DNA from 4 places in the Streptomyces sp. NPDC047085 genome. Region 1 is predicted to be linked to each of the others. Evidence: riboswitches for the same ligand, from Rfam matches in the RefSeq annotation. Region 1 holds a riboswitch; each other region holds the start of a gene.

Region 1 (2,924 bases):
GTTCCACCGCTGGGCGCTGCTCGCCGGCTGGGCAGTCGGCATGGTCTACGGCACGCTCGTCGCCTACGGGGTGCCGTCGCCGACGAACCCGACCCAGAAGCACTTCGGCGGCTCGGCGAAGGAGATCCCGGGCATCGGCGAGATCGGCTACATCGGCCTCACGGCGTTCGTCCTGAACCTGGCGGTCACGGTGGTCCTCACCCTCGTCCTCAAGGCCGTGAAGGCCCCCGAGGGCCTGGACGAGACCAGCCCTGGGGACTACACGGCGGACGCGGGCGACCCGGGCGTACAGCAGGAACTCCCGGCAGGCGCCGCTCACTGATCCACGTCACCACCTGCAGCGGGCCGCCGAAAATCAAGCACCACGGCGGCCCGCTGTCGTACACACTCACGCACATGGACATGCACATCCGCCTCGCCGAACCCGGCGAATACGCCGCTCTCGGCGAGATCACGGCCCAGGCCTACCTCCAGGACGGCCTCCTCGATTTCGGCGAGAGCGACTGGTACCTCGGCGAACTCCGGGACGTGGCCAAGAGGGCCGCCGCCGCGGACGTCCTCGTGGCCGTCCGCAGCGGCGTTCTCCTCGGCGGGGTCACCTTCGTCCCCTCCGGCGGCCCGATGGCCGACATCGCCCGCCCCGGAGAGGCCGAGATCCGCATGCTCGCGGTCGGCCACGCGGCCCGCGGCCAAGGCGCCGGCGAGGCCCTCGTGCGCGCCTGCGTCGACCGTGCCCGGGCCACGGCCGGCTGCACGGCCGTCGTCCTGTCGACCCAGCGCACCATGCACACGGCCCACCGCATCTACGAACGCCTGGGTTTCGTCCGCGTCCCGGAGCGCGACTGGAACCCGATCCCGGAGCTGGACGACATCACTCTCCTCACCTACGAGTTGACGCTCTGAGACCGGTACGACACAACATCTGGGGGTGACACGACAGCCCGGCACTAGATGTATGCTCATCCTCGCTGTCGCCGCAGGGGAATCCGGTGCGAATCCGGAACTGTCCCGCAACGGTGTACGTGCGTGCGTATCCGCACGCCTGTGTCAGTCCGAGGACCTGCCGGCAGCGTGCGCCCGGCCGTCCGGTCCGGGTGCCTTCAGACGTCCGGGCCTCGTGGAGTGGGTCGGTGGACGCGGACGCCGTGCGCGCTCGTGCTGCCCCTGCCCTCCGCCAGGCCCCGTGCCGAGCGAGGGAGAGCCCCACGTGACCATCGCGCCAGCCGACCCGGCTTCAGCCGTCCCGGCGACCGAGGCCCCGGTGGAGACCGACGGTCCCGGTGCCGCGCTGCTGCGGACCCTGACCGAGCTGACCGCCGACCTGCCCGACGCCGACCCCGGCCGGGTCGCCGCGGCCGCGCTGCGCGGCCGGTCGGCGCGGGCCGACGAGGCGGAGCTGCGCGAGCTGGCCACGGAGGCCGCCGCCGGTCTGATCTCCGAGGACCCCGCCTACTCGCGGCTGGCCGCCCGCCTGCTGACCCTCGCGATCCGCGCCGAGGCCGCCTCGCAGGGCGTGGCCTCCTTCACCGAGTCGGTGGCCGTGGGCCACCGCGAGGGCCTGATCGCCGACCGGACCGCCGCGTTCGTGCGACTGCACGCCGAGCGCCTGGACGCGCTGATCGACCCGGTCGCCGACGACCGCTTCGGCTACTTCGGCCTGCGCACCCTGCACAGCCGCTACCTGCTCCGCCACCCGATCACCCGCAAGGTGATCGAGACGCCCCAGCACTTCATGCTGCGGGTCGCCGCGGGTCTCGCCGAGGACGACACGACCCGTGCCCTCGACGAAGTCGCCGCGCTCTACGGGCTCATGAGCCGGCTCGACTACCTGCCCTCCTCCCCCACGCTCTTCAACTCCGGCACGCGGCACCCCCAGATGTCGTCCTGCTACCTCCTCGACTCCCCGCTGGACGAGCTGGACTCCATCTACGACCGCTACCACCAGGTCGCCCGTCTCTCGAAGCACGCCGGCGGCATCGGTCTGTCGTACTCCCGGATCCGCAGCCGCGGTTCGCTGATCCGGGGCACCAACGGGCACTCCAACGGCATCGTCCCGTTCCTCAAGACCCTCGACGCCTCGGTGGCCGCCGTGAACCAGGGCGGCCGGCGCAAGGGCGCGGCCGCGGTGTACCTGGAGACCTGGCACTCCGACATCGAGGAGTTCCTGGAGCTGCGGGACAACACCGGTGAGGACGCCCGCCGTACGCACAACCTGAACCTCGCGCACTGGGTCCCGGACGAGTTCATGCGCCGGGTCAACGCCGACGAGCAGTGGTCGCTGTTCTCCCCGGCGGACGTGCCCGAGCTGGTCGACCTGTGGGGCGCGGAGTTCGACGCCGCCTACCGCAAGGCCGAGGCGGACGGGCTCGCGCGGAAGACCATCCCGGCCCGTGACCTGTACGGCCGGATGATGCGCACCCTCGCGCAGACCGGCAACGGCTGGATGACCTTCAAGGACGCCGCCAACCGCACCGCCAACCAGACGGCCGAGCCGGGCCATGTCGTCCACTCCTCCAACCTCTGCACGGAGATCCTGGAGGTCACGGACGACGGGGAGACGGCGGTCTGCAACCTGGGCTCGGTGAACCTGGGTGCCTTCGTCGACACCGCGGCCGGCGACCTCGACTGGGAGCGGCTGGACGAGACGGTCCGCACCGCCGTGACCTTCCTCGACCGGGTCGTGGACATCAACTTCTACCCGACCGAGCAGGCGGGCCGGTCCAACGCCAAGTGGCGTCCCGTCGGCCTCGGCGCGATGGGCCTGCAGGACGTCTTCTTCAAGCTGCGCCTGCCCTTCGACTCCCCGGAGGCGCGCGCCCTGTCCACCCGTATCGCCGAGCGCGTCATGCTCGCCGCGTACGAGGCCTCCGCCGACCTCGCCGAGCGCAACGGTCCGCTGCCGGCCTGGGAGAAGACCCGTACGG
Region 2 (2,924 bases), on a different contig from region 1:
CACGCGGCCGAGCGCGACGCAGTAGGCGAGCGCGGCGACGCCGCCGAAGGCGACCCCGTAGACCAGGACGCCGGTGGCGAGACCGGCGGTGGACTGCAGGGAGCGGGAGACGACTTCCATCTCGTGCTCGTGGGAGTGGGCGTCCTCGAAGCCGATCGCGCTGTCGACGTTCGGCTCACCGAGGAAGTACGCGACGACGAGGGCGAGCACGCCGGCACCGAGGCCGGCGAGCATGCCCCGCACCAGCAGATTTCTTACTGTCGCGGAATTCATGAGCGTGCGGCGCCCTCGCCTCAGTGGCAGGGGAAGCCGAGCAGGTGACGGGCGTCGTGGACCCACTCGTGGACGTCCGTGCCGTTGAACACGGAGGTGGCGCCCTGCTCGGCGCCGACGAAGTAGAGCAGGACGAGCATCAGGACACCGAAGAAGACCGCCCAAGGAGCGATCGCCTTCAGCGGCAGCTTGGCGGGAACGACGGTGGTGGTGGCTGTCGGCTGAACGACGGTCTGCGCCATGGCAGGACCTCCTCTGGGAGTTCGCGTCCCAACTCGGTGGTGCACAGGACGACGGCCACGGGTCTGACTCACGAACCGCCCAGGGCGCTCGCATACAGTGGCGCGACCGTGCCGGACTCTCACCGGCTTCCGTCGTACCGTCGTCGATATCGGACAGACCGTACCGCGTGACGGGTGCATGGCCAAGACCGCACCACCTGACGTGATCTTGCTCTCGCGTCAGGTGACCGATCCTGTGGCCCACGGGTCAACGGTGGCGTTGGTCGGGCGGAATTGCGATCGGTGCTGTTCGGGCGGAGTTCCGATCAGGGATCAACTCGGCGCCGCCCTGTGGAAGCCGCCCGGCGGCGCGGGGGCGTGATGGTGTAGAGGTCGAGGATGTCCGGCAGAGGTGCGACGCCGGGGCCGCCGGCGCGCACCCAGTCGACGATGTCCTCTGCAGCGCCCGGGTCGTTGACGAGACCCAGCCAGACCGGCCTTGCCCCGGCGGCCCGGCCGGCGGCGGAGGGCTGTACGACGATGACGTTGGCCTGCTCGCACACGTCGAGGCAGGCCGAGATGCGCACGGGCACCTCGGCACGCAGACGTGCCGTCTGCGCCGCGTGGTCGACACCGGTCACCTTGGGGCTGCCACAGCAACAGTCCCTGCAGACGACGACCCGGCTCGGCACCGGGCCGGTCCCCTTCGGGACCGCCTCTGTGGCCGCCTCGCCGTCAAACGTCTCTTCCGTCGGTTTCCCGGGCACGCCGCTCACCCCTCTCCGGGGAGAACCGCCCCGGGGTCCGTCGAGGAGGCGACCGCGTGAGTCTCCTGGCTCTCGGGTCGTCGCTCGTCCCGGCCTTCCCACCCGTCAGGGGGCGGTGGCCCGGCGGGAGTTCGCTCACCGATCACAGTGGCGGGACCGCGCCGGATTCACACCGGCTTCCTCGGACCGCCGTCGCCCTGTCACCGATCATCATTCCATCCACCGGAAATCCGATGGAGCCGCAGTGCCCGCTCCGCCTAAGGTCGCGCAATGACCACTCGGACCTTCCGCATCACCATCCGCGGCGCCTTCGACAGCCTCAGCGACGCACAGCGGGCCGAACTGCTGGCCGATGCCGCCGAGCACGACGTGCTGCGCTCCGCCTACACGCCCGAGGGGCACCTCAGCTACGACATCGCCGCCCGGCCGGCCTTCGTCTTCCGTTTCTCGGACACCGGGGAGGAAGAGGAGGACATCCTGGAGGCGACCGAGCGGGCCGAGGAGGCGGCGAAGGCGTGGCTGACCGAGCGCGGCTACGGCTTCAAGAACTTCCGCTCCAGCGCCGAGGACCTCTCGCAGGCCCCCTTGGGGAAGCGGCAGCGACGCAACGCCCGCATGATCGGCTCATAAACTTGACTACTCAAGGAGTCTGCAAAGGAATGTGCGATGAGTGAGGCACTGGACGCGTCGTTGCGGCTGATGCGGGCGCAGGCCGCGCTCGTACGGCGCTTCGACGCGCGGCTGGGCGGGCTGCATGGGGTGAGCCTGGCCGACTTCACGCTGCTGCTGCGGCTGGGACAGGCACCCGGCGGCCGGATGCGCCGGGTCGATCTGGCCGAGGCGCTGGGGCTGACCGCCTCCGGAGTGACCCGCGGACTGGCGCCCCTGGAGCGGATCGGGCTGGTGACCCGCGAACGGGACGCCCGTGACGCGCGCGTGGCCTACGCCTCACTGACCGACACCGGCCGGCGACTCCTGGCGGAGATGCGGGCCACGGCCGAGGAGACCGCCGCCGAGTTCTTCGCCGCACCGCCCTGGAGCAAGGAGGACATCGGCCTGCTCTCCACCCTGCTGACCCGTCTCGGCGGCACCGGGCTGCCCGGCCACCGCGAGATGCCTCGCTGACCCCTGTCCCATCCGGAATCCGGCCATCTATGAGGTGACCTGAACTCGCCGTGTTTCAGGTCACCTTGGGATGTGACCGGATTGTGAGGGGCGCCTGCGCCAGGCATGGCATGCTCATGCCTCACCACAGAGTTACCAGGCGGTAGCCGGTTCCACCTCTCGGCGGCCGGCCCTGTGGTGTTTCTTCGGTACCCCCCACTCCACACAGGATCGACTTTGCGCACACGCATGAGGCGCAGGCGTGCCCTGCTGCCCGCCTTCGCCGTGACCACCCTCTTCCTCGCGGCCGGCTGCTCCTCGCCCGCACCGCACGCCGAGCGGCCCTCGGCCGAGCACGGCCAGGAGATCCGGGCCACCGACGGTCACGCCGCCGGCCAGGACCATTCGCTCACCGTCGCGGCGGCCCCCGACGCGACCGCGACCGCCACCGCGAGCCCGGCCGGCTCGGGCACGCGGGCCCACAAGACCAGACTGACCGTCAGCTCGTACGACAGTCGGAGCCATCGAGCCGTCATCTCCAACGGTGGTGCGATGAAAC
Region 3 (2,924 bases), on a different contig from region 1:
CCCACTACTCGGGCAAGCGCGAGCAAGAGCGTCTGATCGAGGAGGGCCGGGTGCCGTGGACGATCGTGCCCGCTACACAGTTTCACGACTTCGCGGCGTTGGCCGCCAGCTGGACAGAGCGCGACGGCGTGGCCACCATCGCCCCGCTGCTTGTTCAGCCGATTGCACCCGACGACATAGCTCAGGTCCTGGCCGAGGTCGCGACCGGGGAGCCGCGGGGCCGCTACGTCGATGTCGCCGGCCCTGAGCCGCAAGACCTGGTCGACATGGCCCGCCGCACCCATGACGTTCTCGGGCGCAAGGTGAAGCTGGTTCCGACGTGGTCGGGCCCCCTTGATGTGTCGATGGCCGGCAATGTGCTGCTGCCCGGCGAGAACGCCCGTATCGCCCCGACGACGTTCGACCAGTGGCTTGCGGCCGGGGCGCGATAGGAGGAAACGATGGACCCCTATGAAAAGGCGTAGAACACTCGGACCGACCTTCAGAGCATCACCCCGCCCTTCATACCGGCAGACGCCGAGGTGATGACCGTGCGGATCGAGTATCCTCCCGGCGGTCCCGGCGTGCCGCCGCACCGCCATCCCGGCGGGCCGTGTTTCGGCTACGTCCTGGAGGGCGAAATGGGACGACGACGAGCTTCAGCAGAGCGGTTGGGTAAGGCGTTCACCATCCTGAGGGCGAAAGGCTGCTCGCAGCCCGTGGCCGGCGTTGAGGCGAGGCAATGTCCGACCTGGCTGCCGGGCGCCTGCTCTACGTCGGTACAGTCGCCCACCACGCGTCGACCCCCTTCCGCCACGGGTCAGCACCGCAACGAACCCTAGATCACCTCAGCTTCCCAAGCTCAGGTCTCGTCCACGCGACCGTTCAGATGGAAGAGGAGCCACTCAAGCCAGTCCGGTGTGACACGCGTTCAGCGAGCGAAAGACCCGGTCGTCGAGGATCAAGGCCCGATCACATGTGGCTTCACGGTCGTCCACGGCCGCGAACCATTTGGTGAAGAAGGATCGCCCCACTCCCTTAAGGGCGAACTGCCGGTAGGCCCCGCTCAGGTCTCCGCCTCGGACCGCTTCGCGCGTGGTCCGGAGGACTCCGGGCAGGCGCGGGTCGGACAGGGCCGCTTCGGTGTACCGCGGCCCACGTCCGTTGGTGGTACCTGAGCCCCAGATCATGACAGCGACGAACAGGTCACGCAGGCCATCGGCGTCATCACCAGCGTGGTCACGAAGACGGGCCAAGTCGCCCCGATCGATGAGACGGTCACCGCCCGGACCACTCGCGGATTCAACGCCGATATCGAGTACATGCGCCGCCCCGTGCGACACCAACCGCGGGCGCCACGTTCCGGGACGGAAACGCACGGGCTTCTGTACGGATTCGCCGTAGCGGACAACGAGCCTCTGAAGCTGCTCCACCATGCTCCCCCTGGCCATGACGGCGGCGTGCCGTAGGGTGGGCGGGCCGTGGTGTTCGGGAAGACCGGTGAAAGCTCTCAGGAGCTCAGTCCGGAGCGGCCCTCGCCACTGTGATCGGGGAGTTCCCACCCCACGTATGCCACTGGCCTCACGGCCGGGAAGGCAGGGGCGGGCGCGTTGACCCGTCAGCCAGGAGACCGGCCACGGCATCACGAAGCTGATCCACGAGGTGCTGGAGCGTGACCGTATGACCGTGTCCCAAGGCGTGCCCGAAACCGCCGCCGCCCCGTCCTTTCGCTGGCGCCGCGAGGACACCGTCCGAACCGCCGGCCTGCTGGCGGTGATCATCGCTCTCCATGTGGTCGCGTTCGGGATCCTGTTCCTGCTCGTGGTCCCGCGGCACTACGAGGTCGGCTCCAAGGCGTTCGGCATCGGCCTGGGCGTCACGGCGTACACGCTCGGCATGCGGCACGCCTTCGACGCGGACCACATCGCGGCGATCGACAACACCACCCGCAAGCTGATGGCCGACGGCAAGCGGCCGGTGTCGGTGGGCTTCTGGTTCGCCCTCGGGCACTCCAGTGTCGTGGTCGTGATGGCCGCGCTGGTCGCCGGAGGCGCGAAGCTAGCCGGCACCCTGATGAACGACGGCTCCCGAACCCACCAGGTCCTGGGCACCGTCGGCACCATGGTCTCCGGGGGGTTCCTGTACCTCATCGCCGCCCTCAACCTCGTCGCGCTGTTCGGCATCCTGCGCGTCTTCCAGGCCATGCGCGCCGGACACTACGACGAGGCGGAGCTGGAGGCGCACCTGGACTCGCGCGGTTTCATGAACCGCATCCTGGGCCGGCTCACCAAGTCCATCCGCCGGCCCGGCCAGATGTTCCCCCTCGGTTTCGTCTTCGGCATCGGCTTCGATACCTCGACCGAGGTCCTGCTCCTCGCCCTGGCCGGCAACGGCGCCGCCGCCGGGCTGCCCTGGTACGCGGTCCTGTGCCTGCCCCTGCTGTTCGCCGCAGGCATGAGTCTGTTCGACACCCTCGACGGCACGTTCATGAACTTCGCCTACCAGTGGGCGTTCTCCAACCCGGTGCGCAAGGTGTTCTACAACCTCACCATCACCGGCCTGTCCATCGCCGTGGCCTTCTTCGTCGGCACCATCGAACTGGTCGGCGTCCTGCACGACAAGCTCGGCCTGAGGGACGCGGTCACCGGCTGGATCGCCGGGCTGGACCTGGACAACGTCGGCTATGTCATCGTCGGTCTGTTCGTGGTCGTCTGGGCCGTGGCTGTCGCGTACTGGCGACTGGCCAAGGTCGAGGAACGCTGGACCGCCCGCACCGCCGACACCGGCTGACGGCGACGCAGCCGTCGCCTCGGTCCGCCCCCCGAGACGCTTCTTCGCATGCACCGCGCGTGCCATGAGTCGTTGAACGGCGCCGCCGAGTTCCCGCGAAGTGACGTGGCGTTTGCCATGAGTTGGGCCCGTTTCACACACCTCGCGCACGGGGC
Region 4 (2,924 bases), on a different contig from region 1:
CGGCGGCTGGCGCATCATCCGCACCATGGGCAAGGGCCTGACCGACCTGGAGCCGCAGCAGGGCTTCGCCGCGCAGACCAGCGCCGCCACGGCCATCCTGGCCTCCTCCCACCTCGGCTTCTCCCTCTCCACGACCCACGTCGTCTCCGGCTCGGTCATGGGTGCGGGCCTGGGCCGCAAGGGCGGTGTGGTCCGCTGGTCCACCGCGACCCGGATGTTCATCGCCTGGGGGCTGACCCTCCCGGCCGCCGCGCTGGTCGGCGCGGGCGCCGAGTCCGTCACCGACCTCGGTGACTGGGGCACCGCCGTCGTCGCCGTCTTCCTGGTCGCCGCCAGCGCCGCGATCTGGAAGTTCTCCCGCCGCGAGGTCGTCGACCACAGCAACGTCAACGACGTCGACGCCACTGAGCCGGCCGGCGTGGTGACCACCGCCATCGCCGCGGTGACCCCGCCCCCGGTGGGCACGGTCCCCGAGGACCTGACGGCCACGATCCCGGCTCCGGCCGCCGACGCCTCCGCCAACGCCGCCCCGGCCACCCCGCCGGCCGCCGCGGTCTGACCCCGAGCACACCCCGGTTACCGAAGGAAGCATCATGAAGATCGACTGGGCGGCTCTCGGCTCCGTCTTCGGCGTCAGCCTGGCGTTCACCGTCGGCCTGGTGGCCCTGTTCACCCTCGGCGTGAACGGCCTGTCCCGCAAGGAGAAGGCCGCGGCGCAGGGCGACTCCGCCGCCCTGGCCGTGACCGGCGCCTACGTCTGCTTCGCGGCCTGCGCTGCGGCAGTGGCGTACGGCATCTACCTGATCATGAACAAGGCCTGATCACGAGCAAGGTCTGACCGACCGTCCGAAAGGCTCCTCCCCGGTGTGCTCCGGGGAGGAGCCTTTCGTCTGTCCGCGGCCCCCTGGTGTGGGACTCAGCACACTCTCCCCGCGCAGGTCAACGGCAAGTTGACGGCCCTTCCGGGAGCGTGGTGGACTGCCCAGGCCATGTACGGCGGCAGGAGAGGAAGCCGGTGCGAATCCGGCGCGGTCCCGCCACTGTCACCGGGGAAGAAACCCCGGGAGCCAGGAACTCTCACCGCCGGTCTCGTCGAACCAGGGCGTGGACACCCTGAGTGAGGACATATCGCCATGCTCGGCTGCCGATCGAGAACCCGCACCAGGACTGCCCCCCTTCCCACGGCCGGCTGAGCCGATGGGTGCCGATCGCTCGTACGCGTACGGCGCCGCCGCCGGCCTCCTGGGCGACCTGCTCCTCGGCGATCCGCGCCGCGGGCATCCCGTCGCCGTGTTCGGTCGTGCGGCCGGTGCCGTGGAGGGCGCGTTGTGGCACGACCACCGCGGCTGGGGTGCGCTGCACACCGCCGTGTGCGCCGGAGGCGCCGTCGCTCTGGGTGCCGTGGCCGAGCGCGCCGTACGCCGCTCTCCCGCCGCCCGCGTCGCGCTGACCGCTGCCGCCACCTGGTCCGTCGTCGGCGGCACCTCGCTGGCCCGGGAGGCCCGGATCATCGGACGCGCCCTGGAGGCCGGGGATCTGACGGCCGCCCGGGCACGGCTGCCGCACCTGTGCGGCCGGGATCCAGGGGCCCTCGACGCCGACGGGATCGCCCGGGCGGTCGTCGAGTCGGTCGCCGAGAACACCTCCGACGCCGTCGTGGGCGCGCTGGTGTGGGGCGCGGTCGGCGGGGTGCCGGGGCTGGTCGGGTTCCGGGCCGTCAACACCCTCGACGCGATGGTGGGCCACAAGTCCCCCCGCCTGCGCCGCTTCGGCTGGGCCTCCGCCCGCCTGGACGACGTCGCCGGCTGGCCGGGCGCCCGGCTCACCGCCGTGCTCGCCACGCTCGCCGGACCCGACCCTCGCGGCGCCCTACGGGCGTGGCGGGCGGACGCGGCCAATCATCCGAGCCCCAACGCCGGGCCCGTCGAAGCCTCGTTCGCGGGCGCCCTCGGCGTGCGGCTGGGCGGGACGCTGTCCTACGGCGGGCGCGTCGAACACCGGCCCGTGCTCAACGGGGACGCCGGACGGGCCGTCCGGGTCACCGACATCGACCGGGCCGTACGGCTCTCCCGCCGCGTCGGCCTGCTCGCGCTCGGCACCACGGTCGCCGCGCGCCTCCTGGTCCAGAGCGCCAAGAGCCTGAAGGGACGTGGCAAGTGAACGGTGGTCTCCTCGTCGCCGGCACCACCTCCGACGCCGGCAAGAGCGTCGTGACGGCCGGGATCTGCCGCTGGCTGGTCCGCCAGGGCGTCAAGGTGGCGCCGTTCAAGGCGCAGAACATGTCCCTCAACTCGTTCGTGACGAGGGAGGGCGCGGAGATAGGGCGGGCGCAGGCCATGCAGGCCCAGGCCTGTCGCGTCGAGCCGACCGCGCTCATGAACCCCGTGCTGCTCAAGCCCGGCGGCGAGCAGAGCAGCCAGGTGGTGCTGCTGGGCAAGCCGGTGGGCGAGCTGAGCGCACGCGGGTATCACGGGGGGCGCCAGCAGAAGCTCCTCGGCACGGTGTTGGACTGCCTGGCCGAGTTGCGGGGCACGTATGACGCGGTGATCTGTGAGGGGGCCGGTTCGCCCGCCGAGATCAATCTGCGGCGCACCGACATCGTCAACATGGGGATCGCGCGGAACGCGCGCCTTCCCGTCCTCGTCGTCGGCGACATCGACCGCGGCGGCGTCTTCGCCTCCTTCTTCGGCACCGTCGCCCTGCTCTCGCCCGAGGACCAGGAACTGGTCGCCGGGTTCCTGGTCAACAAGTTCCGCGGGGACGCCAGCCTGCTGGAACCCGGCCTGGACATGCTGCACGGGCTCACCGGACGGCACACCTACGGCGTGCTCCCGTTCCGGCACGGCCTCGGCATCGACGAGGAGGACGGACTCCGGGTCTCGCTGCGCGGCACCGTCCGCGAGTCGACGGTGACTCCCCCGGTC

The links. A riboswitch is a leader RNA that binds a small molecule or an ion and turns the genes downstream of it on or off. The one in region 1 is predicted to bind cobalamin.
Region 2: it holds a riboswitch for cobalamin, as region 1 does, so the genes downstream of both, ABZ865_RS36390 ((2Fe-2S) ferredoxin domain-containing protein) here and ABZ865_RS14405 (ribonucleoside-diphosphate reductase subunit alpha) in region 1, are expected to answer to the same signal.
Region 3: it holds a riboswitch for cobalamin, as region 1 does, so the genes downstream of both, ABZ865_RS32250 (HoxN/HupN/NixA family nickel/cobalt transporter) here and ABZ865_RS14405 (ribonucleoside-diphosphate reductase subunit alpha) in region 1, are expected to answer to the same signal.
Region 4: it holds a riboswitch for cobalamin, as region 1 does, so the genes downstream of both, ABZ865_RS05400 (cobalamin biosynthesis protein) here and ABZ865_RS14405 (ribonucleoside-diphosphate reductase subunit alpha) in region 1, are expected to answer to the same signal.

Annotation. Positions count from the first base shown of each region.
Region 1 covers NZ_JBEYUW010000003.1:743,173-746,096, reverse strand. The annotation lists gene mctP (monocarboxylate uptake permease MctP) at 1-322, shown strand, start outside; gene ABZ865_RS14410 (GNAT family N-acetyltransferase) at 397-903, shown strand; cobalamin riboswitch at 926-1,083, shown strand; gene ABZ865_RS14405 (ribonucleoside-diphosphate reductase subunit alpha) at 1,208-2,924, shown strand, end outside.
Region 2 covers NZ_JBEYUW010000015.1:170,656-173,579, forward strand. The annotation lists gene ABZ865_RS36380 (CbtA family protein) at 1-273, opposite strand, end outside; gene ABZ865_RS36385 (CbtB-domain containing protein) at 294-515, opposite strand; cobalamin riboswitch at 552-692, opposite strand; gene ABZ865_RS36390 ((2Fe-2S) ferredoxin domain-containing protein) at 821-1,186, opposite strand; cobalamin riboswitch at 1,320-1,444, opposite strand; gene ABZ865_RS36395 (DUF6204 family protein) at 1,532-1,891, shown strand; gene ABZ865_RS36400 (MarR family transcriptional regulator) at 1,928-2,386, shown strand; gene ABZ865_RS36405 (hypothetical protein) at 2,615-2,924, shown strand, end outside.
Region 3 covers NZ_JBEYUW010000012.1:46,768-49,691, reverse strand. The annotation lists gene ABZ865_RS32265 (NAD(P)H-binding protein) at 1-431, shown strand, start outside; gene ABZ865_RS32260 (cupin domain-containing protein) at 525-821, shown strand; gene ABZ865_RS32255 (hypothetical protein) at 885-1,415, opposite strand; cobalamin riboswitch at 1,445-1,633, shown strand; gene ABZ865_RS32250 (HoxN/HupN/NixA family nickel/cobalt transporter) at 1,660-2,769, shown strand.
Region 4 covers NZ_JBEYUW010000001.1:1,242,013-1,244,936, reverse strand. The annotation lists gene ABZ865_RS05410 (inorganic phosphate transporter) at 1-559, shown strand, start outside; gene ABZ865_RS05405 (hypothetical protein) at 594-821, shown strand; cobalamin riboswitch at 957-1,098, shown strand; gene ABZ865_RS05400 (cobalamin biosynthesis protein) at 1,198-2,160, shown strand; gene ABZ865_RS05395 (cobyric acid synthase) at 2,157-2,924, shown strand, end outside.